DNA from 2 places in the Romboutsia lituseburensis genome. Region 2 is predicted to be linked to the other one. Evidence: riboswitches for the same ligand, from Rfam matches in the RefSeq annotation. Region 2 holds a riboswitch; the other holds the start of a gene.
The links. A riboswitch is a leader RNA that binds a small molecule or an ion and turns the genes downstream of it on or off. The one in region 2 is predicted to bind S-adenosylmethionine.

Region 1 (12,330 bases), 1.4 Mb from region 2:
TTAGCAGAACTACTAGGGAGTAGTTATAGACATTTATTAAGAACTTTTAATGGGCTATGTAAAAAAGGTGTTTTAGAAAAAGATAAGTATGGATACTCAATAATTGACAAAGAACTTTTAAAAGAGTTAGCAGGGGATTTATATCAAAATTCTAGATTTTTATAAAATAAACTAACTTCCTAAATTGGTTAAGGTGTTTTTAATGATATAATGATATTTAGCATAATGAAAACAGGTGAGATAATGAACTTTATAAATAAAGATTTTTTAAATTATTTTAAAAGTAAGCCAAAACAAGAAGTAAAGTTAGACGTGAGTTTAGAACTTATAGGAGAAGATAGCATAAGATGTGATTTTTATATAGGAATAGATAATATGTATAAATTAAAAAATCTTAGAGACTTTTCCAAAGCTAGGTTAAACGCTCAGGATATAATATATGGACCGGATTTTATGTACAATATATCAAACAACTATTTTGGATATGATGAAGAAAAAATAGTTGAGATTATAGAAGAATATGGAATGAGTCTTTCTTATACATCGTCGTTAAGAGAACAGCAATCAATGTATTTAAATGGGGCATCAGTAAAAAGACTAATAGAAGCTCTTGAGTATAAAGACTTTGAATTTAAATATAGAAACTTGTACTATACTCCAAAAATAATTAAGGGAGATTTGCCTATAAGTATAACCTTAGAAATGGATAATAATAAAGTTTTACTAAAAAGTGAGAATAAGTTACCAGTTCCTATATCTCAAAGGGGTGATGTAGTATTTTATAATGGAGATATATATTTATTAAGTGGAGAAAATGGAATATATTATAAGAAATTATATACTGTACTAGAAAAATATAATGAAATATCTTTTAAGTCAGAAGAAGTAAGTGAAGTTTTAACAAATGTAGTTCCAAAGCTTGAAAAGATAACTAATAATGTAATTATTGATGAAAATATAGAAGAAAATATAAGTGAAAAATTATTAGTTAGATATTATTTTGATTTAGAAGAAGATAAAATAACATGTAATATTAAGTTTAACTATGAAGGTGAAAATGAAGGTAAATTTATAGTTAAAAATGAGCAAAAAGAAGAAGAAGCAATATATAGACTTTATACATACTATTTTGAAAAAGACAATAATAAATATGTATTTACAGGAAATGATGAACAGTTATATGATTTTTTAACAGTTGAGATAAATAGACTTAAAAATATAGGAGAAGTTTATTATTCTGATAAGTTAAAAGCAAAAAAAATATATGGTTCAAGTTCTATAAGAATAGGATTAGGTGAAGAAATAAACCATTATTTAGAGTTTAATTTTAAAATAGATGGAGTTAATGAAAAAGAATATAAAAATATAATAAAAGCTTTCAAAGACGACAAAAGGTTTTATAAATTGGGAAATGGAAACTTTATAAATTTAGAAGAGCAAGAAACCAAAGATACATTTAAATTGATGGAGAGTTTAGGTTTTACTAGTGATTTTAATCGTATGCAGATAAATACAAACAAGGCATTATATATTGAAAATTTAATGACTAATAAAAAATTACCTTATATAGAGGGTATAGAAAAAATAAGAGAAATTGCAGGTAAGATAAAAAAACTTGATGAGCAAAAAACAGAAATTCCAAAAGACTTAAACGCAACCCTTAGAGATTATCAAATAGATGGTCTAAATTGGTTTAAAACATTAGAAAAATGTGGGTTTGGAGGGATACTAGCTGATGAAATGGGATTAGGTAAAACATTGCAAACTATAACATTTTTATTATCAGAAAAGGATAAAAAAAGTTTAATAATAACTCCAACATCAGTTGTATATAATTGGAAAAAAGAATTTGAAAAATTTGCTCCTAGCTTAAAAATCGTAGTAGCTCATGGTGGTAAAAAAGAAAGGGAAAAAATAATAAGCAATATAGATTCTTATGATGTGATTTTAACTACATATGGATCTTTAAGAAATGATATTGAAAAATATGAAGAAATAAATTTCGATTATTGCATAATAGATGAAGCTCAAAATATAAAAAACCCAACTGCAATAAGTACAGATGCTGTAAAATCTATAAATGCACATAGTAAATTTGCTCTTACTGGAACTCCAATAGAAAATAATTTATTGGAACTTTGGTCTATATTTGATTTTATAATGCCAGGGTATTTGTATAGTCTAAGAAAATTCGATGCTATATTTATTAAAGACGAAAGTCAATTAGAAAATCTGAAAAAAATGATAAAACCGTTTATACTAAGAAGAACAAAAAAACAAGTTATAAAAGAGCTTCCTGATAAGATAGAAAAGGAATTTTTAGTTGAATTGAATAGAGATCAAAAAAAGGTATATGCAATATATGCAGATTATACAAAGAAAAAACTAGAAGAGCAAAATAATAAAATAACGGTATTTTCTTATCTGACAAAATTAAGACAACTTTGCTTAGATCCAAGTATAGTAATAGATGACTATAGTGGAAAAAGTGCTAAAATAGAGACTTGCTTAGAAATTATAAGGGATTATATTCGAATAAATAATAAAATCTTAGTCTTTTCTCAATTTACAACTGTTCTTGAAAATATAGGTGAAAGATTGGATAAAAATAATATAAAATATTTATATTTAGATGGTCAAACTAAAGCTGAAGAAAGATTAAAATTAGTTGATGAATTTAATAAAAGTAAAGAAAAAAAAGTATTTTTAATATCCTTAAAAGCAGGGGGAACTGGACTAAATCTAACTTCAGCAAATACTGTAATTCACTTTGATCCATGGTGGAATCCTGCAGTAGAAAATCAAGCGAGTGATAGAGCACATAGATATGGGCAAAGAGAAGTAGTGGAAGTTATAAAACTTATAGCGAAGGGTACTATTGAGGAAAAGATTGTAAGACTTCAAGAAAATAAAAAAGAATTAATTGATGATATAATAAATAATGATTTATCCCAAGGAAATATTTTAAAAGGATTATCTGAAAAAGAAATGTTAGATTTATTTAAATAAATATTTATGTAAAAAATAATATATTAAAATATAAGATTGAATATTTTTTACAAAAATTAAAAATTAGAAAAATTTAAAAAAGTTGTTGACAATGTTATTAATTAACTATACAATTTGTTTTATAAAATTAATAAAAATTAAATAATAAACCTTATCAAGAGAGACTGAGGGAATGGCCCGATGATGTCTCAGCAACCTACCAATGTTTGGTGTGGTGCTAATTCCAACAGAATTTTTTGAAATTCTGAAAGATGAGGGGAAGTATATTAATATATAAACGTTAAAATCTTCTTCTCATCTTGAGAAGAAGATTTTTTTATTTAATAAAATAAGGAGGGAATAAATTTGATATCACTTAGAAATATAAGTAAAACGTACACATCAGAAAATATTAAGGTAGAGGCATTAAAAAATGTAAACATTGAAGTTGAAGAAGGTGAGATTTGTGGAGTTATTGGATTTAGTGGCGCTGGAAAAAGTACATTAGTACGTTGCATTAATTTATTAGAAGAGCCAACATCAGGAAAAGTCTTTGTAGATAATAAAGAGCTTACATCGTTAACATCAAAGGAATTAAGAGAAGCTAGAAAAAATATCGGTATGATTTTTCAGCACTTTAATCTAATGAAGTCAAAAACAGTTTTTAAAAATATAGCATATCCATTAAAACATAGTGGGCTAAGTAAAGAAGAAATTAAAACTAGAGTGTATGAACTTTTAGAATTAGTAGGATTAAGTGATAAAGCAAGTAGTTATCCAAATCATCTAAGCGGAGGCCAAAAGCAAAGAGTTGCAATTGCAAGGGCATTAGCTAATAACCCAAAGGTTTTATTATGTGATGAAGCTACATCAGCACTTGATCCGCAGACTACCCAATCGATACTTAAGTTATTAAAAGATATCAACCAAAAGCTTGGGTTAACAATAGTCATAATTACACATGAGATGAATGTAGTAAAAGAAATTTGTGATAAGGTCGCAGTAATGGAAAATGGTTATATCGTAGAGCAAAATGACTTAATTCATATTTTTACTAGACCTAAAACAAAAGTAACAAAGGACTTTATATCAACTGTATTTCAAGAAAATAAAATTTATGAACTACTAGAAAAAGATTACTTTTTAAAAGAAATTAATGAAGATGAACTATTAGCAAAAATAGTATTTATAGGTCAAAATACAGGTCAGGCGTTTATTTCAAAAATATCAAGACAGTTTAAAATTGATGCAAGCATATTATTTGGAAATATAGAAATAGTTCAATCAACACCTATTGGATATTTAGTAGTTAAGTTAAGTGGCCAAATTGAAAATATCTTAAATGTAGAAAAGTATCTTAAAGAAAATAATATAGAGTTGGAGGTAATAAAACATGGAAAGTTTAATAACAAACTTACTACCAAATGTAGTTAATTTATATCCTGAAATGGTAAATGCTTTGTTTGAAACTATATATATGGTATTTATATCTGGGTTAATATCTATTTTAATAGGTTTTCCAATAGGAGTAACTCTTGTAGTTACTAGGAAAGGCTCAATATTAGAAAATGTAGTTATAAATAATCTTATAGGCAAAATAATAAATATTTTTAGATCTATACCATTTATTATTTTACTAGCAACAATAATGCCTATTACCAAATTTATAGTTGGAACAACTATAGGTACAGAAGGAGCACTGGTACCATTAGTATTTGGATCTACACCTTTTGTAGCAAGACAAATAGAAACTGTCCTATTAGATATTGATAAGGGGGTAATAGAAGCGGCTCAATCTATGGGATCTAGCCCTTTTGAGATAATATATAGAGTAATGCTTCCTGAGGGAATAGGTGGAATAATATATGCAATTACAATTACAACAGTAAGTTTAATTGGTTTATCAGCAATGGCAGGAACTGTTGGAGGTGGGGGTCTTGGTGACTTTGCAATAAGATATGGTTATCAATATTTTCAAACTGGTGTAATGATAGTTACAGTTATAATATTGCTTATTTTAGTTAATATAGTTCAAAGTATTGGAGATTTTTTACTTAGAAAATTAAATAATTAAGAATATAAAAGGAGATTTGTTATGAAAAAATTATTATCAGTATTTTTAATATTAATATTATCTGTAAGTACCCTAGTAGGTTGTAATAATGCATCTATTAGTGATACAAAAACTGTAAAATTAGGTGTAACAGGTGAAGAACATGAAATCTGGGATTTAGTAAAAGAAAAGTTAGCAAAAGAAGATATTAATTTAGAAATAATTAGTTTTTCTGATTATATAAAGCCAAATATAGCACTTGATGAAGGTGAAATAGATATAAATGCATTTCAACATCATGCATATTTAGATAATTTTAACAATGAAAGAAATTTAAAATTAGTGTCAATTGGAGATACTGTATTTGCACCAATGGCTATATATGCAGGAAAATTAAAATCACTTGAAGCATTAAAAGTAGGTTCAAAAATAGCAGTTCCAAATGATGCTACAAATCTAGGAAGAGCATTAATACTTCTTCAAAATGCAGGATTAATAAAATTAAAAGATACTGTAGGTCTTTTACCAACAATTAAAGATATAGCAGACAATCCAAAAAATCTAGAAATATTAGAATTAACAGCAACACAAATTCCGAGATCTTTACAAGATGTAGATGTAGCAGTAATAAATAGTGGAGTAGCAGTAGATGCAAAATTATCTCCTACAAAAGATTCACTATTTATAGAAGATTCAAATCTAGAAACTTCAAAGCCATATATAAATTTAATAGCAGCTAAAGAAGAAAATAAAAATAATGAAATCTATAAAAAGGTAGTAAAAGTATATCAATCAGAAGAAGTAAAAGAAGCTATTAATAAAAGATATAAAGGAGAATCTATACCTGCATTCTAGATACTAAAAATATATATGTAAAGGGGATATTATGGAAAATTTGAATATAGATAAAATAAAAAGAGACATATTATTTGAAATAGAAAATCAAAAACAAGAATATATAAAAATAAGCCATAAGATACACGAAAAACCTGAAGTTGGAAATAATGAATATTTTGCATGTGAAATACTAACAACTTTACTAAAAGAAAATGGATTTGATGTAGAAATTAATATTGCGGGGCATGAGACTGGATTTATAGCAAAAAAGAAATCAAAATTTAGGGAAGGTCCAGTAATAGGTTTTTTAGCAGAGTATGATGCATTACCATCTTTAGGGCATGCATGTGGACATAACATAATTGGAGTATCTAGCTGTGCAGCAGCAATAGCATTATCAACTCAACTGGATACTGTAGGTGGGGAAGTGAGAGTATACGGGTGTCCAGCTGAAGAAGGTGGTAAAAATGGAAGTGCTAAAGGAAGTTTTGTAAAATATAATTTATTTAAAGATGTGGATGCATGTTTAATGATACATCCATCAAATGAAAATTCAGTTACAGGAACTAGCTTAGCAGTAGATCCAGTTGAGTTTGAATTTATAGGAAAATCAGCTCATGCAGCTGGTTGCCCAGAAAAAGGAATAAATGCATTAGATGGAGTTATACAGCTTTTTAACGGAATAAATGCATTAAGACAGCATTTAACTGATGATGTTAGAATACATGGAATCATAACTGATGGAGGTGATGCACCTAATATAGTACCAGACTATGCCAAAGCAAGATTCTATATAAGAGCTAAAACTAGAAAAATATTAAATGAAGTAACTAAGAAAGTCAAAAATATAGCAAAAGGAGCTGCATTGACAACTGGATCAAAAGTTAATATTAATTTTTTCCAAAATGAAGTAGATAATTTTTATGTAAATGATAAATTTAATGAGTTGTTTGCAGAAGTTATGAATGGATTAGGAGAAGATATAAATACTATAAAAAATGAAGGATTTGGATCCACTGATGCTGGAAATGTAAGTCATGTTGTTCCTACATTGCATCCTCATATAAAAATAGGACCAAAAACTTTAGTAGGTCATACACCAGAATTTCGCGAAGCTGCGTGTTCTAAAGATGGTGATAAAGCTTTAATATTAGGATCAAAAGCACTTTCACTAACAGCACTTAATCTTTTTATAAATGAAAAAAAGCTTAATGAGATAAAAAATGAGTTTGATAATAATATAAATTTAAAATAAAATAGATAAAGCCATATTGATTAAATCTTCAATATGGCTTTAAAAATGAAATTTTAAGCAACGGACAAAGTCGTTGGTGACAGGAGCAAAGAGACTTTTTTATTAAATTTATTTATAGCACATACTTTTTTTACAACTACTAATAGAATACCAGTTGCAATTTCCGCAGATATCATCCATAATTTCTTCAGTAATATTTTCTTTTATAAAATTTACAATTTCATTGTAATTATATACTTTTTCTTCTAGATTAAAATACTTAATCATTTTATCATCAATTGATTTAACTTTATTATTTGTATTACATAAATTAGTTCCTAACATATTAGGACAATTACTACAAATATCATCAGTAGAAAATACTAGTTCAACTAAAATGTTTTTATTACTTCTTAAAGTTCTAGTTATATAATCCATATTTTTAACAAAATCATCACTATAGCCTCTACCGCTATAACCTTGAGTACACATCAGATGATGAGGTCTTAACTTCATTAGTTTAATACTCCTTGCATAGATTTATTTTCTTTAAGTTTTATACCAATAATAGTTGCTAAAAATGCTTTTACTATTCCTGTAACAATGAATGGTGCAACACATGCAATAAAAGCACTCATAATTGTTGTTTTCATAATAAATGCAAATAACATAGTACCAATAGCATAGTTTATAACAGACCCTAATATCATAGCCACAAATACCATAAATTTATTATTACTTCTCTCACATATAAATCCTATTAAAAAGGCCATTATAGGAAAGGATAATATAAAACCACCTGTAGGGCCTAATATTATTTGTATTCCACCTGAAAACTCAGCAAATACAGGTAATCCAACAGCACCAAGTAATGTATATATAATAAGTGAAATAAAACCATTTTTACTTCCTAACAATATTCCAGCTAATGAAACTGCTAATGTTTGCATTGTAAGTGGAACTCCACCAGGGAATGGTATAGCTATCTGTGCAAGAACTGCAGTTATAGCAGCAAATAATGAACATATTACTAAATCTTTGGTCTTCATATGTATCCCCCTTAATATTTTATAAACTATATATGTAAACTAAAATGCTTATATTAGTTTACATATATAATTTAATATATTTTACATGCAAAAGTCAAGTTAATTAAAAAATAGATAATAAAATTATATGGCAAATCAAAAAATACATATTATATGATATGTATTTTTGTGAAATGAAATTATGATTATCTCTTAAGTGAAAATAAGTTACAAAGTATATTTAATTATTTAATTTGAGATTTTGTCCAAAGAAGCGTTTCATCTCCTTTAGCTTTGCTGAAATAGTATTCTCCTAATAATTTACTTTGTGTAGATTCACAATCGGAAGTTAAAAAACCTGTTAAAAATGATAAAGACATACTGTAATAATTTAATGTATTTAAAAGTGCTAGAGATATAGGATTTTTTTCAATATCGCCACTTTCAGTTTGATGATATTGAGAAAGATCTTTTCGTAGACTTTTAATTTGACTTTTTATATAAGAAGCATCTTTTAACATAGAGGATTTATCTCCTTTATTGATAACAGCTTTAAGTGCGTTTGAATTAAGGATATATAATTGTTCGCTTATAGATTCTAATTGAGTTACATACTCATTTTCTACATTTTTTAGAGTATTTAGAGAATTATTAGCATAGACTTTAATATTATCATTTAAATTTATATTAATAGACATAATGCTTAGAACAAGAAATAAAATTATCATTTTTTTCATGATATACACCTCTTAACAAAATTTTATAAGATTAGTATTAGGTAAAAAAATTATAATTATTCATTAGAAATATGTTAGAATTGAATTTTTAATATTAAAAATATATAGTAATAGAAATAGTTACTATATAATATTTATGTTTTATAAAGATAAATTTGTAAATTACGAAATTTTATTTATGACAACACAAAAATAAGGAAAAATTCCAGTAAATAAAATAAAAAATATTAAGATACAATTAATTTTTAGTTTTTAAAACTTTAAATCCTAATAGTGCTAATCCTAATAAAAGAACAACAGTAGTATAGCTATCGGCTAAGATATAAAATAGTATAAGCAATACCATGAAGTTTAATAATAATACCATTAAATTTTTAATTGCTTGCAAATTTATCACCTCTAATATAAGTTAAAATAAAATTTTTATAAAACACAACAATATAATATTAATATAGATATTAAAAAAATGCTATATATATTTAGAAATATGATTGATTAAAAAGATAAAAGTTGAAAAATATAATTTTAAAAAAAACTGTAAAATTAATGATATGTAATTAATATAATTATGTTCAACTATATTATTAATAATATTTATAAAAAATATGCTAAGTGAATTTATAAAAATATAATTTGAAAATTAAACAACTATTAATATTTTTTATGAATTATATTATCAAAAAAATGAATTTAATTAATTCAAAAGCTTAATAATATAAATGTAAAAAATTGGTGTATAATAGTAAACATAAATATTGTAATTAATACATAACCAAAATAAGTCATGAAGGCTTATTTTTTACCATGAAGGATCTATAGGAATTTTAAATTCCTATAGATTTTTTAATGTAAAAAAATTAATAGTTTATATAATTTAAAAAAATTTTAGATGAATTACTTAAACAACTTTGATTTTTAGTTATAATATAGCTTTTTAAATGCATAGGAATTGTCTCTAAAAGTTTAATATTTACTAAAGAACCTTCTTGTAATTCTTTCTCTATATAGCTTTTAGGAAATAATGAATAAAACCAATCGTTTACACCGATAGAAAAGAAATCTGTATATAAAATTGGAAGATTTCTTATTTCATTATCTGTTATTCCATTTTTATAAATATTATTTTTATGGCTAGTTACCAATAGAAATTCATCACATTTAAAAGGTATACATCTATAATTTATATCAAAAAAAGGCTGATAGGAGAATGCAATATCTATAGTTCCATCATATATACTGTTTATAATATTATTAGCAGGTATATTAGCTCCAATAATATCACCGAATGATCCTATTGCAATAGATGTAAAATCTAAGCTTTTGAGAATGAGTATAAAATATCCATTTGGTACTGACCAATTAGGTAGGTGTGTATTTTCAAGAGTATTATATGGTATTAGGAGTACTGTATTTTTATCAATAATAGCTATGCTAGCTACTATACTCATAGGAACAATACTCGGTGTAGTAGCTGGATTTATACGTGGATGGGTAGATGAAATAATAATGAGAATATGTGATATAATGTTATCTTTTCCTAGTGAAGTAATGATACTAGCTATAGTTGGTATTCTCGGAACAGGAATTCAAAATATAATAATAGCAAATATATTAGCTAAATGGGCATGGTACACACGTATGATTCGATCTATTGTTATTCAATATTCTGATAAAAACTATATTAGATTTGCAAAAGTATCTGGATGTAGCATGTTTCATATAATAAGAAAGCATTTGATTCCAGGTGCTATAGGAGAAATTAGTGTATTAGCAACATTAGATACTGGATGGGTTATATTAAATATATCAGCACTATCATTTTTAGGATTAGGAGTACAAGCACCTACTCCTGAGTGGGGAATGATGCTTAGTGAAGCTAAAAATGTTATGACTATATACCCACAGCAGATGTTACCAGTAGGAATTGCAATATTAATAGTAGTTTCGGCATTTAACTTATTAGGAGATAGCATACAAGAAGCATTAAATCCAAAACAGACTTTAAGCTAAAGAGAGGTAAGAATATGAGTTTACTAGAGGTAAAAAATCTTGTGATTGTAGATAATAAAAGTAAACAAAATTTAGTTGAAAATATAAATTTCAAGCTAGGTAAAAATATGTGCTTAGGTATTGTGGGGGAAAGCAGAAGTGGAAAAACGATTACTGCAAAAGCGATATTAGGCTTGCTAAGTTGTAATTTAAAAATAAATGGTTCAATTATTTTTAATGATAATATAGAGTTATTAAAAATAAAAAAAAATGAATTACGTAAAATAAGAGGACAAAAAATTTGTATGATACTTCAGAATGCAATGTCATCATTTGATCCATTATATACAATAGGATATCAGATGGTAGAAACATTAGTTGAAAATAAAGGTATAACTAAAAATAGAGCTAAAGAAATATCGATAGAGTACTTAGAAAAAATGAATATAAATAATACTAGAGATGTAATAAAAAAATATCCACATCAATTATCTGGAGGTATGTTACAAAGATGTATGATAGCACTAGCTATTAGTATGAAACCAGATATAATAATTGCGGATGAACCTACAACTGCCTTAGATTCTATAAATCAGAAAGAAGTTGTAGAACAGTTAAAAAAAATTAGAGAATTAATAGGTACATCTTTGATTTTTATATCTCATGATTTAGGTATAGTTAAGTATTTGGCGCAAGATGTTTTAGTTATGAAAGATGGTAAGCAAGTTGAATATGCAACATCACGTGAAGTATTCAATAATCCTAAACATGAGTATACTAAGTATTTAATAAATACTAGATTAGATATTACAAACTCATTTAACATGTATGTAAATAAGGAGGTAGCTGTATAATGTGGTTAAATGTAGAAAACTTATATAAAAGCTACTCAAAGCAAAAAAAAATTAAAAATACATATGTACTTAAGGATATTAGTTTTTCAATTGAAAAAGGAGAGTGTGTAGGTCTAATTGGTGAAAGTGGAAGCGGAAAAAGTACTTTAAGTAGGCTTATATTAGGTTTAGAAAAAATGGATTCTGGAAGTGTTAATATAGAAGGTAAATCTATAAAAAATTGGATACGACATAATAAAGGCAAAATGAGTGTTGTATTTCAAGATTATATCTCGTCAGTTAATCCTAATTTTACAGTAAAAGATATTATATTAGAGCCATTATATGAATTAGGAAATAAATATAATTTAGATTATATAATAGAATCATTATTAGAAAAAGTAGAGTTTCCATTATATCTAATATATAGGTATCCTCATGAGTTAAGCGGCGGTCAATTACAAAGAGTATGTATTGCTAGGGTAATTTCAACAAAGCCAGAATTTATAGTTTTAGATGAAGCTATTAGCTCATTAGATGTATCAATACAAGTTCAAATATTAGATTTATTGAAGAAACTAAAAAAAGATTTAAATATAACTTACTTATTTATAACACATGATTTACAATC
Region 2 (12,330 bases):
GCATATGTTATAGCTGTTGCTCAAGAGAAGAATAAAGAGGTAGAAAAAGCTGCTGATAAGGTAATATATATACCAAATGTAGATGATATATTATCAAGTATATTAACAGTTTTACCACTTCAATTATTATCTTACTATGTTGCAGTTGAAAGAGGTTGTGATGTAGATAAGCCAAGAAACTTAGCTAAATCAGTAACAGTTGAATAATAAATATAGAAATTATAGCCATGTATTTTTAATGCATGGCTTATTTGAATTATAAATATTAAGAATAAATTGCTATTTAATCATTAAAAAAAGTAATGATATTCATAAAAATATACAATATATAGAATTCGCAAATTTGATAGATGCTTATTATTAATTATGATAACCTATAAATATATACATATATTGGAAAAGGGTGAGGATATGATGATAAGCAAACAAGAAATAGCAAATTTAAAATCAGAAGGGATATTAGCTCAAAAGCAAAAAGGATACTTTTCAATTAGAATTTTAAGCAGAGCAGGGAATTTTACAGCAGAACAACTAACAGAACTAGCTAGATTGTCACAAAAATATGGCAAAGGATACTTAGGTGTTACAACTAGATTGGCAGTAGAAATACCTTGGATAAAGTATGAGGATATTGATAATATAAAAATGGATTTAAAAGATGCTAATTTAGCTCATGGGGGAACTGGAAAAAAAGTTAGACCACTAGTTGCATGCAAAGGAACTGTATGTCAGCATGGAATTTATGATACTCAAGATTTATGTGGGAAGTTACATGATAAATATTTTGCATATGATTTACCAGCAAAAACTAAAATAACATTAGTTGGCTGTCCAAACAATTGTGCGAAAGCGAACACAAATGATATAGGAATAGTTGGTCAAGTTTATGTAGAGTTCGATGAAGACAAATGTAAAAATTGTGGTCTATGTACTAAGTCATGTAGACAAAAATCTGTAAAGCTTGTTGATAAAAAGCTAGTTTGGAATAAAGATGAATGTGTAAACTGTGGAAAATGTGCACAAGTTTGTCCGTTCGGTGCAATGGAAGTGAAAGAAAAGGGTATGGCCATATATCTTGGAGGAAGAATGGGTAGAGGATATAGATTTGGTGACAGATTAACCAATTTATATCAAGAATCTGAAATCGTAGAAATAGTTCAAGATATATTAGAAACTTATAAAGATTTAGCCAATCCTGAAGAAAGAATCTGCAAGGTTATAGATAGATTAGGTATAGAAAAATTTGAAAAAGAACTATTAAGTAAAAAAAATCATAATATATAAAATTTAATACTACTGTAATATAGAGTATATCCTTCTTAAATTTGTCAATAATTCAGTTATGAATACGATATAATTTAAGGGGGACTTTTTTATGAAAACATTCAAGATAATAATAAGTTTTATAGTACTTATGTTAATGGGAATGCTAATATCTTATGCAGATATAAAATCTAATAATGAATATTACAAATTAATAGAAACTTTCAATAATACACATGCTGATTTTAAGTTTTATAATATAAAAGCAAATGCAGTCATAGATTATAATATATCTAAAACTCAAATGAGGGATATTTGTATAGAAATCGTCAACAATTTAGGCTTAGAAGAAAGTAATATTAAGTGGGAAGAAAGTAAAAACAAACAGGAAAATCAAATCTATGCACAGATAAAATCTGACGAAAGAAATGTTTCCATAATTTGCATTAAGAAAAATGAAAAAGAGTCTTATGTAATAGTTGACATATTGGAGAATAAAGTATATAAAAGTATAGTGGACATTTATACGATTCTTGAGGAGACTTTAAAGAAGCATACACCTCAGGTTGATATAAATACATGTATATCAGGAGAGTACACAAAAAAGTTACAAATAAATAAATATGATGATATTTTAGAAAAAATATTATATAATATGAATGCTGAAGAAATAGATAGAATTGAGGAAGAGAATTTTGTCTCAATAACAGCGTATAGCAAGATTTTAAGCGAAAATTATTTAGAATATTTAGGAAATAAGATTAATTTGAATATAGGAATGAGGTATAGCGAAGATGAAGATAAAACTCTTATATATATCGCTACGCCAATCATAAAATTAGATTATTAATTAACGAGGAGAGATTAGTAAGATGCCAAAGATATTAGTAAAAAAGAGTAATCCACTTAAAGGTAGTGTTAAAATAGATGGAGCAAAAAATGCAGTATTACCAATAATAGCAGCAACTTTATTAGCAAATGGAAAATCAACATTAAGAGGAGTTCCTAACTTAAGAGATGTACACGTTATATCAGATTTATTAAGACATGTAGGAGCAGAAGTAGAGTATAAAGATAATACGTTAACAGTAGATGCCAGTAATATAACTACTTGCGAAGCACCATATGAATTAGTTAGAAAGATGAGAGCATCTTTCTTAGTAATGGGTCCATTACTTGCAAGATTTAAACATACTAAGATATCTATGCCAGGAGGATGTGCTATAGGAACAAGACCTATAGATTTACATTTAAAAGGATTTAAATACTTAGGTGCTACAGTAGAAATGGATCATGGATTTGTAGAAGCTACAACTAAGAAATTAACAGGAGCTAAATTATATTTAGATTTCCCATCAGTTGGAGCAACTGAAAATATAATGATGGCAGCTGCACTTGCAGAAGGAACGACTATAATAGAGAATGCAGCAGAAGAGCCAGAGATAGTAGATTTAGCTAATTTCTTAAATGAAATGGGAGCTAATATAAAAGGTGCAGGAACGAACACTATAAAAATACAAGGTGTTAAGGAATTAAGAGGTGCAGAGCATAATGTAATACCTGATAGAATAGAAGCAGCTACTTATATGGTTGCAGCAGCTATGACAAAAGGTGATATAGTTATAGAAAATGTAATAATGGATCATTTAAAGCCAGTAGTAGCTAAGTTAAAAGAAGCTGGTTGTGAAATAATAGAAATGGAAAATGATTCAGTAAGAGTCATAGGACCAGAAGTATTAAAGCCAATTGATATAAAAACTTTACCACATCCAGGATTCCCTACGGATGTTCAAGCTCAGTTTATGGCTATGCTTACAGTATCGAATGGATCGGGAGTAGTTACAGAAACTGTATTTGAAAATAGATTTATGCATGTTGCTGAGTTCAATAGAATGGGAGCTAACATAAAAATAGAAGGCAAGAGTGCTGTAGTTAATGGTGTAAACAAGCTACATGGAGCTAAGGTAAATGCAACAGATTTAAGAGCAGGGGCTGCACTTATATTATGTGGTCTTATAGCTGAAGGAGAAACTCAAATAGGAGAAATATACCACATACAAAGAGGTTATGTTGATATAGATAAGAAGATAACTGCATTAGGTGGAAATATAAAGATAGTAGAAGATTAATAACAAAAATACTAGTCTAAAACAACAGGGTTGTTCATATACTTTAAGGACAAAGATTTAAACTAAGGAGGAAAAGTATATGAAGAACCCTTTAGCTGTTTTAGTAACAATAGTTGCATGCTCTATAAGTATACCAATATTAATAAGTGTAGTATCTTATGATGATATAGAAGCAACACCTAAGGTAAATTCAAAACCTATTGTGGAAACAATAAAGAGAAAGACAAAACAAATAGTAAATTACGAAACGGTAGATAAAAAATCACCAGTAATAAATGTTTATAATCATAATATAGGTAAAGTTCAACAAATGGATATAGAGGAATATTTATGTGGTGTATTAGCAGGAGAAATGTCAGCAGATTTTAATCTAGAGGCATTAAAAGCTCAAGCTGTAGCGGCTAGAACTTTTGTTATGTACAAAGAAAAACAAGGAAAACAAAGTAAACATCCAAATGCAGTAGTATGTACAGACTTCAAACATTGCCAAGAATATAAAAGTTATGAATATTTAAAGAAAAAAAATGGTGAGAAATGGATGAAAAATTCTTACTCTAAAATACAACAAGCAGTTAAAGAAACAAAAGGCCATATTATAACTTATAATGATGAGCCTATACTTACATTATACTTTTCAACTTCATCAGGAAAAACTGAAAATAGTGAAGAAGTATTCGCACAATCCTATCCATATTTAAAATCAGTTGACAGCCCATATGATAAAAATTATTCACCAAAGTATACATCAGCATTAAAAATGAGCAATAAAGACTTTGTACATGCATTTAAAGTAGGATATAGTGATATGAAGATTAACGAAGATAACTTGAGTAATCAGGTGAAAATAATAGACAAAAGTGATGGTGGATCTGTAGAAAGTATTAAAGTAGGTAATAAGCAAATAAAAGGTACAGATGTAAGAAAGATTTTGAATCTTAATTCAGCTAATTTTGATTTAGCATTTAAAGATAACTATGTAGATATATTTGTTAAAGGTTATGGCCATGGAGTTGGAATGAGCCAATGGGGTGCAGAGGGAATGGCTCAAGAGGGTTACAAATACCATGAAATCCTATCTCATTATTATACAGGAACAACAATAAAAGATTTATATTAAAAAATATTACTCTATAATCTATTTATTAATTAAGGTTATAGAGTTTTTTATAATACATAGGAAATTATACTCATGTTAAAATTAAGGATAAGTATAATTTGTGTATATGTATTTCAAAAAAGTCAACCTTATAAGATCTTCAAGGAAGACTTTTTTATTTTGCAAACCAGCATAAAAAATATATTAAATAATAGTTATTTATACAAATATTTATTTATAAAATATATACAAAATTGTATAAAAATAGAAATTAGGACAACAATATAAATACATAAATATATTTGGAGGTGCTGTATGAAGAAAAAGCTATTAGAAAAAGATGGTTTTTATTTAGCATTGTTTGCATGTGTTTGCTTAGTAGCTGTTGGCGGAGTTTGGTTTACAAAAAATAATGTAGATGAATTAGCTTCTAACAACGGATTTGTAAATAAGACTGATGAAAGTAAAAATGATGACGAAGTAAACTTAATACAAAAAGATAATGATGCTGCTGTTCCTACAACAACAGAATCAAAGGATAATCTAGAAAAGGCTAAGGCTAAAGAAAAAGAGCAACAAGCAAATAAAAAAGACGAATCGAAACTTAATTTTTTAGGAGAAAAAGTAGTTAGAGAATATTCTGATAAAGAGCCTACTTACTCAAAAACATTAAATTTATGGGAAGTACATAAAGGATTAGATGTTAGTACATTAAAAGGCCAAGAAATTAAATCTTTATTAGCTGGGAAAATTATAGATGTATTTAAAGATGATGAACAAGGTATGTCAGTAAAAGTTAAAAGTGATAATGATATTACTGTAGTTTACTCTAATTTAAGTGAAAAAATAAATGTAAAAAAAGATCAACAGGTTGAAGTAGGTCAAGTTCTAGGTACAGTTGGAAATACTTCTATGGTAGAGGGAAAAGATGGTCAACATGTACATGTAGAAGCGTATAAGGGAAATAGCTCTATGAATCCTATGAGCTTAATTAAATAAAAATAATTAGACTTAATCAAATTTGATTAAGTCTGTTATATTTTTTGAAATTCTCACATATATATGATTAAGGCGAGTATGTGAGGAGGGGAAGTTTTGAGATCTCATATAGAGGAACGAGCAATCGTTGTAGCAAAATATATACTAGAAAAAAATACCACTGTGCGCCAAACAGCGAAAACATTTGGAGTGAGTAAAAGTACTATTCACAAAGATGTAACAGAACGATTAGAAGAAATAAATCCATCTTTAGCTAAGGAAGTTAAAATGGTTTTAGAAAAGAATAAATCTGAAAGACACATAAGAGGAGGAATGGCTACTAAGCTTAAATATGAGAAAGATATAAAAAAAGATGTAGGTTAAAACCTACATTTTTTTATATTGTTCTTGACTAAAACTCTGTTTTTGTATATTTTGTATTATAGGAGTGTTTTGCAAAAAAATAATGAATCGTTTAAATATAAAATATGAAACAAAAGGAGTTGTAAAAATGGCGAGAGCTGATATAGGTATAGACTTGGGAACAGCAAATGTACTTGTATACGTAGATGGAAAAGGAATAGTATTAGAAGAGCCTTCTGTTGTAGCAATAGAAAAAAGAACTAATTCTGTCTTAGCTGTAGGAGAAGAAGCTAGAAAGATGATAGGTAGGACGCCTGGGAATATTGTTGCTATAAGGCCATTAAGAGATGGTGTTATATCTGACTATAATGTAACTGAGAAAATGCTTAACTATTTCGTAAATAAAGTGGTGGATAAAAAAGGATTTGGGAGATTCTTTATGCCAAGAATAATGGTATGTGTTCCTACTGGTGTTACAGAAGTAGAAAAAAGAGCGGTAGAAGAAGCTACACGCCAAGCTGGTGCAAGAGAGGTATATATAATTGAAGAACCAATAGCAGCAGCTATAGGAGCTGGAGTAGATATATCTAAACCTAATGGTAGCATGGTTATAGATATCGGTGGAGGTACAGCTGATATAGCTGTAATATCATTAGGTGGATCTGTAGTTAGTGAATCTATAAAAGTTGGAGGAGATAGATTTGATGAAGCTATAGTAAGATATATGAGAAAGCAACATAATCTTCTTATCGGAGAAAGAAGTGCGGAAAAGATAAAGGTAGAAATAGGAACTGCATATAAAAGAAAAGAAGAAAAAAGTATGAAAATAAGCGGTAGAAACTTAGTTACAGGGTTACCAGAATCTATAATAATAAATTCTTCTGAAATGCTAGAAGCACTTGATGAATGTGCAGAACAAATAGTGCTTACTACACTTGCAGTATTAGAAAAAACGCCACCTGAATTAGCTGCTGATATAAGTGATGCAGGAATAATAATGACAGGTGGAGGTTCATTGTTATATGGATTAAATACAAGAATCGAAGAAAGAACAGGAATAAAGGTTATTGTTGCAAATGAACCAATGTCTTGTGTAGCTAAAGGTACAGGTAGTGCACTAGGTTCTTTAGATATGCTTGAAACAGGAGGTACCTTCAAAAGAAGATAATAAGGAGGTATTTTTATGTTAAATATAGATCAAATAAAGGAATTAATACCACATAGATATCCATTTTTATTAGTGGATAAAGTAATAGAATTAGATGCTGGGAAAAGAGCCGTAGGTATAAAAAATGTAACAGTAAATGAACCATTTTTCCAAGGTCATTTTCCAGAATACCCTATAATGCCAGGTGTATTAATAATAGAAGCAATGGCTCAAGTAGGATGTGTAGCTATGATGTCTATAGAAGAAAATAGAGGCAAATTAGGTGTATTTGCAGGTATTGACAAAGTAAGATTCAAAAAAGAAGTAAGACCAGGGGATATATTAACTATGGAAGTAGAGATGACATCTGTAAGACGAAACATTGGAAAAGCTACAGCTAAAGCTTTTGTTGGAGAAGAGTTAGCTTGTAGCGGAGAATTAATGTTTGCCCTTGTGGAAAAGTAATAAAAAAAGTCCTAGAAATAGGACTTTTTTTATTTGATAAAATAAAATTAACATACATAAGTAGCCAAAGATTAAAATTGATAGATAGAAAAAGCTCGCACAACTAGTAGCGTTTTATGTAAGGATGAAGTGCGAGATAATTCTTTTAAAATAGGAAATCAGGTAGAAAGTAATAGAGATAATGAAATTATTTCAGCAAGCTCTATAATAAAGCTAAGCCTTACATTGTTAAAAGAAAATCTATTATTTTCATCTATTTTATCTACAATCCCTACTATAGAATGATTTCCTATTTGAGGGAGCTTTTTTCCTACTCCTTTTCCAGGAAGAATAGGACCTTTTCTAATTTGTACATTGCCTATACTACTTTTGGATCCCAAGCATGCATCTATAGCCAAGAAATTTCCTTTAGGATGAGTATTTTTTATATGTTCAATAGATTCATAAATATTCAAAGCATGAATAGGATTATCTAGTGTGCCGTAAACAGGAAACTTAAAGTCACTATTCTTTAACATGGTACCAACTAAAGGGCCAAGAGCATCACCTATAGCCCGATCTGTTCCTATACAAACCACAACTGTATTTTCATCAACTAAATCTTTAAGGACTGAACTTAATATTTGTACGACATTCTCTTTTTTATAATTTACCTTGGCTAAATACATAGGAACACCCCCTTCAAAAGAAATATATGAAATTTTGGCCTGAAAAAGACCTATATTAAAGTAGATAAGTTATAATATGAAATTAAGTTAAGATAGGATACTGTTTATATAAAATTAACAAATAAAAAAATAAGAAAATACATGTTTTGAACTTGTTATTCTGAAGTACAAAATCTTATATATAAAAATATTAAACTAAAAAAATAATAATTTTGTTGACAACGTTTTAAAAACATAGTAAGATGTAAATTGTAAAGAACATATAATAAAAAGAACTTAATAACTTTCTTGATTACCTTATCAAGAGCGGCGGAGGGATAGGCCCTGTGAAGCCCAGCAACCACCCATATTTGGGAAAAGGTGCTAAATCCTACAAAACCATATGGTTTTGAGAGATGAGGTTAGTTAATTAGCGTATTGATATATATAATTAACCTCTTCTTATAAAAAGGAGAGGTTTTTTTAATTCAACAATAAATAACTAAACCGTGACCTCTTAAAATATACTAAGTTCTTAAATAGGTTATTAAAAAATTACCAGTAAAAAGTATAAAAAAATGATTTTTCGTAATTATAATAAGCGAGGGAATCTACCAAATTTAAGGAGGAAGCAAAGATGGCAAGACATTTATTTACATCAGAATCAGTAACAGAAGGGCATCCAGATAAAATCTGTGACCAAATATCAGATGCTATACTAGATGCATTATTAGAAAAGGATCCTTTATCAAGAGTAGCGTGTGAAACAACAGTTACTACAGGATTAGTTTTAGTTGCAGGAGAGATAAGCACAAAAACTTATGTTGATATACCTAAATTAGTTAGAGAAACAGTTAGAGGTATAGGATATGATAGAGCTAAATATGGATTTGACTGTGATACTTGCGCAGTTATAACATCTATAGATGAACAATCAGGCGATATAGCAATGGGTGTTGATGAAGCTTTAGAAAATAGAGCTGGAGAAATAAGTGAAGATGAAATAGAAAAAGTAGGAGCTGGAGACCAAGGTATAATGTTCGGTTTTGCATGTAATGAAACAGAAGAATTAATGCCTTTACCAATATCATTAGCTCATAAATTAGCAAGAAAATTAACTGAAGTTAGAAAGTCAGGATTATTAGATTATCTAAGACCAGATGGAAAAACTCAAGTTACAGTTGAATACGATGGAAATAAGGTAGTTAGAGTTCACACTATACTTATATCAACTCAACATGGAGAAGATGTTGACAATGAAACAATAAGAAAAGATCTAATAGATCATGTTATAAAAGCTGTTATACCTGCAGACTTATTAGATGAAGAAACTATAATATACATCAACCCAACAGGAAGATTCGTTATAGGAGGGCCTCAAGGAGATACAGGGCTTACAGGAAGAAAGATAATAATAGATACTTACGGTGGATACTCAAGACATGGTGGAGGAGCTTTCTCAGGAAAAGATGCTACAAAAGTTGATAGATCTGCTGCATATGCTGCAAGATACGTAGCTAAAAACATAGTAGCTGCAGGACTTGCTGACAAATGTGAAATAGAATTAGCTTATGCTATAGGTGTTGCTAGACCATTATCTGTATTTATAGATACTTTTGGAACTGGAAAAGTTTCAGAAGAATTATTAGTTGAATTAGTTAATAAGCATTTTGATTTAAGACCAGGTGCGATAATAAGAGACTTAGATTTAAGAAAACCTATATTCAAGCAAACAGCTGCTTACGGACACTTTGGAAGAACTGACATAGATTTACCATGGGAAAGAACGGATAAAGCAGAAGTATTAAGAAAAGAAGCATTAGGACAATAATTTAATTTATAAATAAATACTAAACCCCTTAAAGTATATATAGGAAAGGCCTATATAATCTACTTTAAGGGGTGATTTTATTTGTCATAAAAGGTATAATAATTACAACTTAAGTGAACGATAGAAATATTATGGTTGTAGGAGAAGCAGTATGGAACGAATAGAAGGAATGATAAGTGATATAGTTTTTAAAAATGAAGAAAATGGATACACCATAGCTCACCTAGCAAATTCAGATAATGAGGTAGTAATAGTTGGGTGTATGCCTACATTATCAGTAGGAGAAAGCATAGAGGTAGAAGGTAAGTGGGTAAATCATAAAACTTATGGAACTCAATTTGAAGTTAATAAGTTTATGCCTGTTACTCCAAACTCACTAGAAGGTATATATGTATATTTATCATCAGGTATGATACATGGTATAGGCGAGAAAATGGCTAAAAGGATAATAGACAAATTTGGAGTTAATACTTTAGATGTTATTCAAAATATGCCAGAGCGTCTAAAAGAAGTAGAGGGAATAGGAAGTAAAAAGATAGATCAGATAGTTAAAAGTTATGAAGAAAATCGAGAACTTAGAAATATAATTATTGAGTTATCTCCATATGGAATTACACCAAACTACTGTATGAAAATATATAAAAAATATAAAAATAAAGCTCTAGAAAATATAAATAAAAATCCTTATCAATTAGCTGAAGATATAAGAGGAATAGGATTTAAAATAGCAGATAATATAGCTAGTAAAATAGGTATAGAGAAAGACTCTAAGGACAGAGTATCACAAGGTATATTATATACTTTAAACCAATCTTTAAGTAGTGGACATACTTACCTACCAGAAGATATTCTAATACAAGAAGCAAAAAAGCTTCTAGAAGTAAAACCTCCTATAATAGAAGAGTGTATAATGGAATTAGCATATGATCAAAAGGTACATATAGAAAAAATGAACGGAATGAAGTTGGTATATTTGATACCATACTATGTATCAGAAAATGGAGTTTGTAAGCAAATAATAAAATTATCTCAAGCTGAATTTAAAGATTTATATATAGATATAGATAAAGAAATTAGAGTAGTAGAAAAACAGGAAAATATTAAGCTAGCAACAAATCAAGTGCTTGCAGTAAAAGAAGCTATAGAAAGTGGTGTAGTTATAATAACTGGAGGACCAGGAACAGGAAAGACAACCACTATAAATACAATAATTAAAATATTTGAAAATAATAGCCAAGAAGTAGTATTAGCAGCACCTACAGGAAGAGCTGCTAAAAGGATGAGTGAAACATCTAGCAAAGAAGCTAAAACTATTCATAGGCTTCTTGAAATGGGATTTGCAACAGATAGTGACCAATTAGAATTTATGAAAAATGAAGAGGAACCTATAAAGGCAGATGTAATAATTATAGATGAGGTTTCCATGGTAGATATATTACTTATGTATAGCTTGCTAAGAGCAATAAAGCCAGGAACTCGAGTTATATTAGTTGGAGATAGTGACCAGCTACCGTCGGTAGGAGCAGGAAATGTACTTAGTGATATGATAGAATCATGCGTAATAAATGTTGTTAGATTAAATGAAATATTTAGACAAGCTCAAGAAAGTATGATAGTAGTGAATGCGCATAAAATAAATAATGGAGAGCCATTATCTTTAAACGCAAAAGATAAAGATTTTTTCTTCATAAAAAGAAATACAAATGAAGAAATTTTAAAAGAAATTATAAGTGTAGTTAGTGAAAGGCTACCTAACTTTTATAAATTAGATAAGTTAAAGGATATACAAGTATTAGCATCGATGAGGAAAGGGGATTTAGGTGTTACTAACCTTAATATAGAACTTCAAAAACACCTTAATAAACCTGAAAAATATAAGGTTGAAGAGAATTTCCAGAAAAGACTTTTTAGGGTAGGGGATAAAGTAATGCAAATTAAAAATAACTACACTAAAAAATGGGAAAATGAAGATAGAAGTGAAACTGGGGAAGGTATATATAATGGAGATATTGGATATGTGTACCATATAGATAAAGAAAAAAGAATTGTATATGTAATATTTGATCAAGTAAAAATAGTAGAGTACAAATATGATGAACTAGATGAACTGGATCATAGCTTCTGTACAACAATTCATAAAAGTCAAGGTAGTGAATTTCCAGTAGTAGTAATACCTATGACATGGGCTCCTCCTATGCTATTAAGTAGAAATTTATTATATACTGCTGTTACAAGAGCAAAAAAACTTGTAGTAATAGTGGGAGATGTTAAATACTTGGAGTATATGATAAAAAACAATAGAACTAATGATAGATATTCGAATTTATCATATAAACTCAATAAATTTAAAGAAGAAGGGGTGTTAGTTAAGTAAGAATGAATAGTCATTTGAAAAAATTAAATGACATAAA

Region 1: linked by a shared signal. The riboswitch ahead of NWE74_RS17765 (methionine ABC transporter ATP-binding protein) and the one ahead of metK (methionine adenosyltransferase) in region 2 are both predicted to bind S-adenosylmethionine.

What each region holds. Positions count from the first base shown of each region.
Region 1 covers NZ_JANQBQ010000001.1:3,684,335-3,696,664, forward strand. Annotated here, with positions in the region: gene NWE74_RS17755 (cyclic nucleotide-binding domain-containing protein) at 1-165, shown strand, start outside; gene NWE74_RS17760 (DEAD/DEAH box helicase) at 211-3,009, shown strand; SAM riboswitch class I at 3,158-3,267, shown strand; gene NWE74_RS17765 (methionine ABC transporter ATP-binding protein) at 3,355-4,422, shown strand; gene NWE74_RS17770 (methionine ABC transporter permease) at 4,382-5,062, shown strand; gene NWE74_RS17775 (MetQ/NlpA family ABC transporter substrate-binding protein) at 5,084-5,896, shown strand; gene NWE74_RS17780 (M20 family metallopeptidase) at 5,928-7,133, shown strand; gene NWE74_RS17785 (DUF1284 domain-containing protein) at 7,242-7,628, opposite strand; gene NWE74_RS17790 (biotin transporter BioY) at 7,628-8,161, opposite strand; gene NWE74_RS17795 (hypothetical protein) at 8,386-8,877, opposite strand; gene NWE74_RS17800 (hypothetical protein) at 9,116-9,265, opposite strand; gene opp1C (nickel/cobalt ABC transporter permease) at 10,138-10,887, shown strand; gene NWE74_RS17810 (ABC transporter ATP-binding protein) at 10,902-11,720, shown strand; gene NWE74_RS17815 (ABC transporter ATP-binding protein) at 11,720-12,330, shown strand, end outside.
Region 2 covers NZ_JANQBQ010000001.1:2,252,609-2,264,938, reverse strand. Annotated here, with positions in the region: gene glmS (glutamine--fructose-6-phosphate transaminase (isomerizing)) at 1-207, shown strand, start outside; gene NWE74_RS10820 (4Fe-4S binding protein) at 412-1,284, shown strand; gene NWE74_RS10815 (YwmB family TATA-box binding protein) at 1,376-2,113, shown strand; gene murA (UDP-N-acetylglucosamine 1-carboxyvinyltransferase) at 2,136-3,392, shown strand; gene spoIID (stage II sporulation protein D) at 3,472-4,509, shown strand; gene NWE74_RS10800 (peptidoglycan DD-metalloendopeptidase family protein) at 4,804-5,487, shown strand; gene spoIIID (sporulation transcriptional regulator SpoIIID) at 5,584-5,850, shown strand; gene mreB (rod shape-determining protein MreB) at 5,978-6,997, shown strand; gene fabZ (3-hydroxyacyl-ACP dehydratase FabZ) at 7,013-7,441, shown strand; gene yyaC (spore protease YyaC) at 7,600-8,109, opposite strand; SAM riboswitch class I at 8,404-8,511, shown strand; gene metK (methionine adenosyltransferase) at 8,726-9,919, shown strand; gene NWE74_RS10770 (ATP-dependent RecD-like DNA helicase) at 10,071-12,293, shown strand; gene NWE74_RS10765 (ComF family protein) at 12,296-12,330, shown strand, end outside.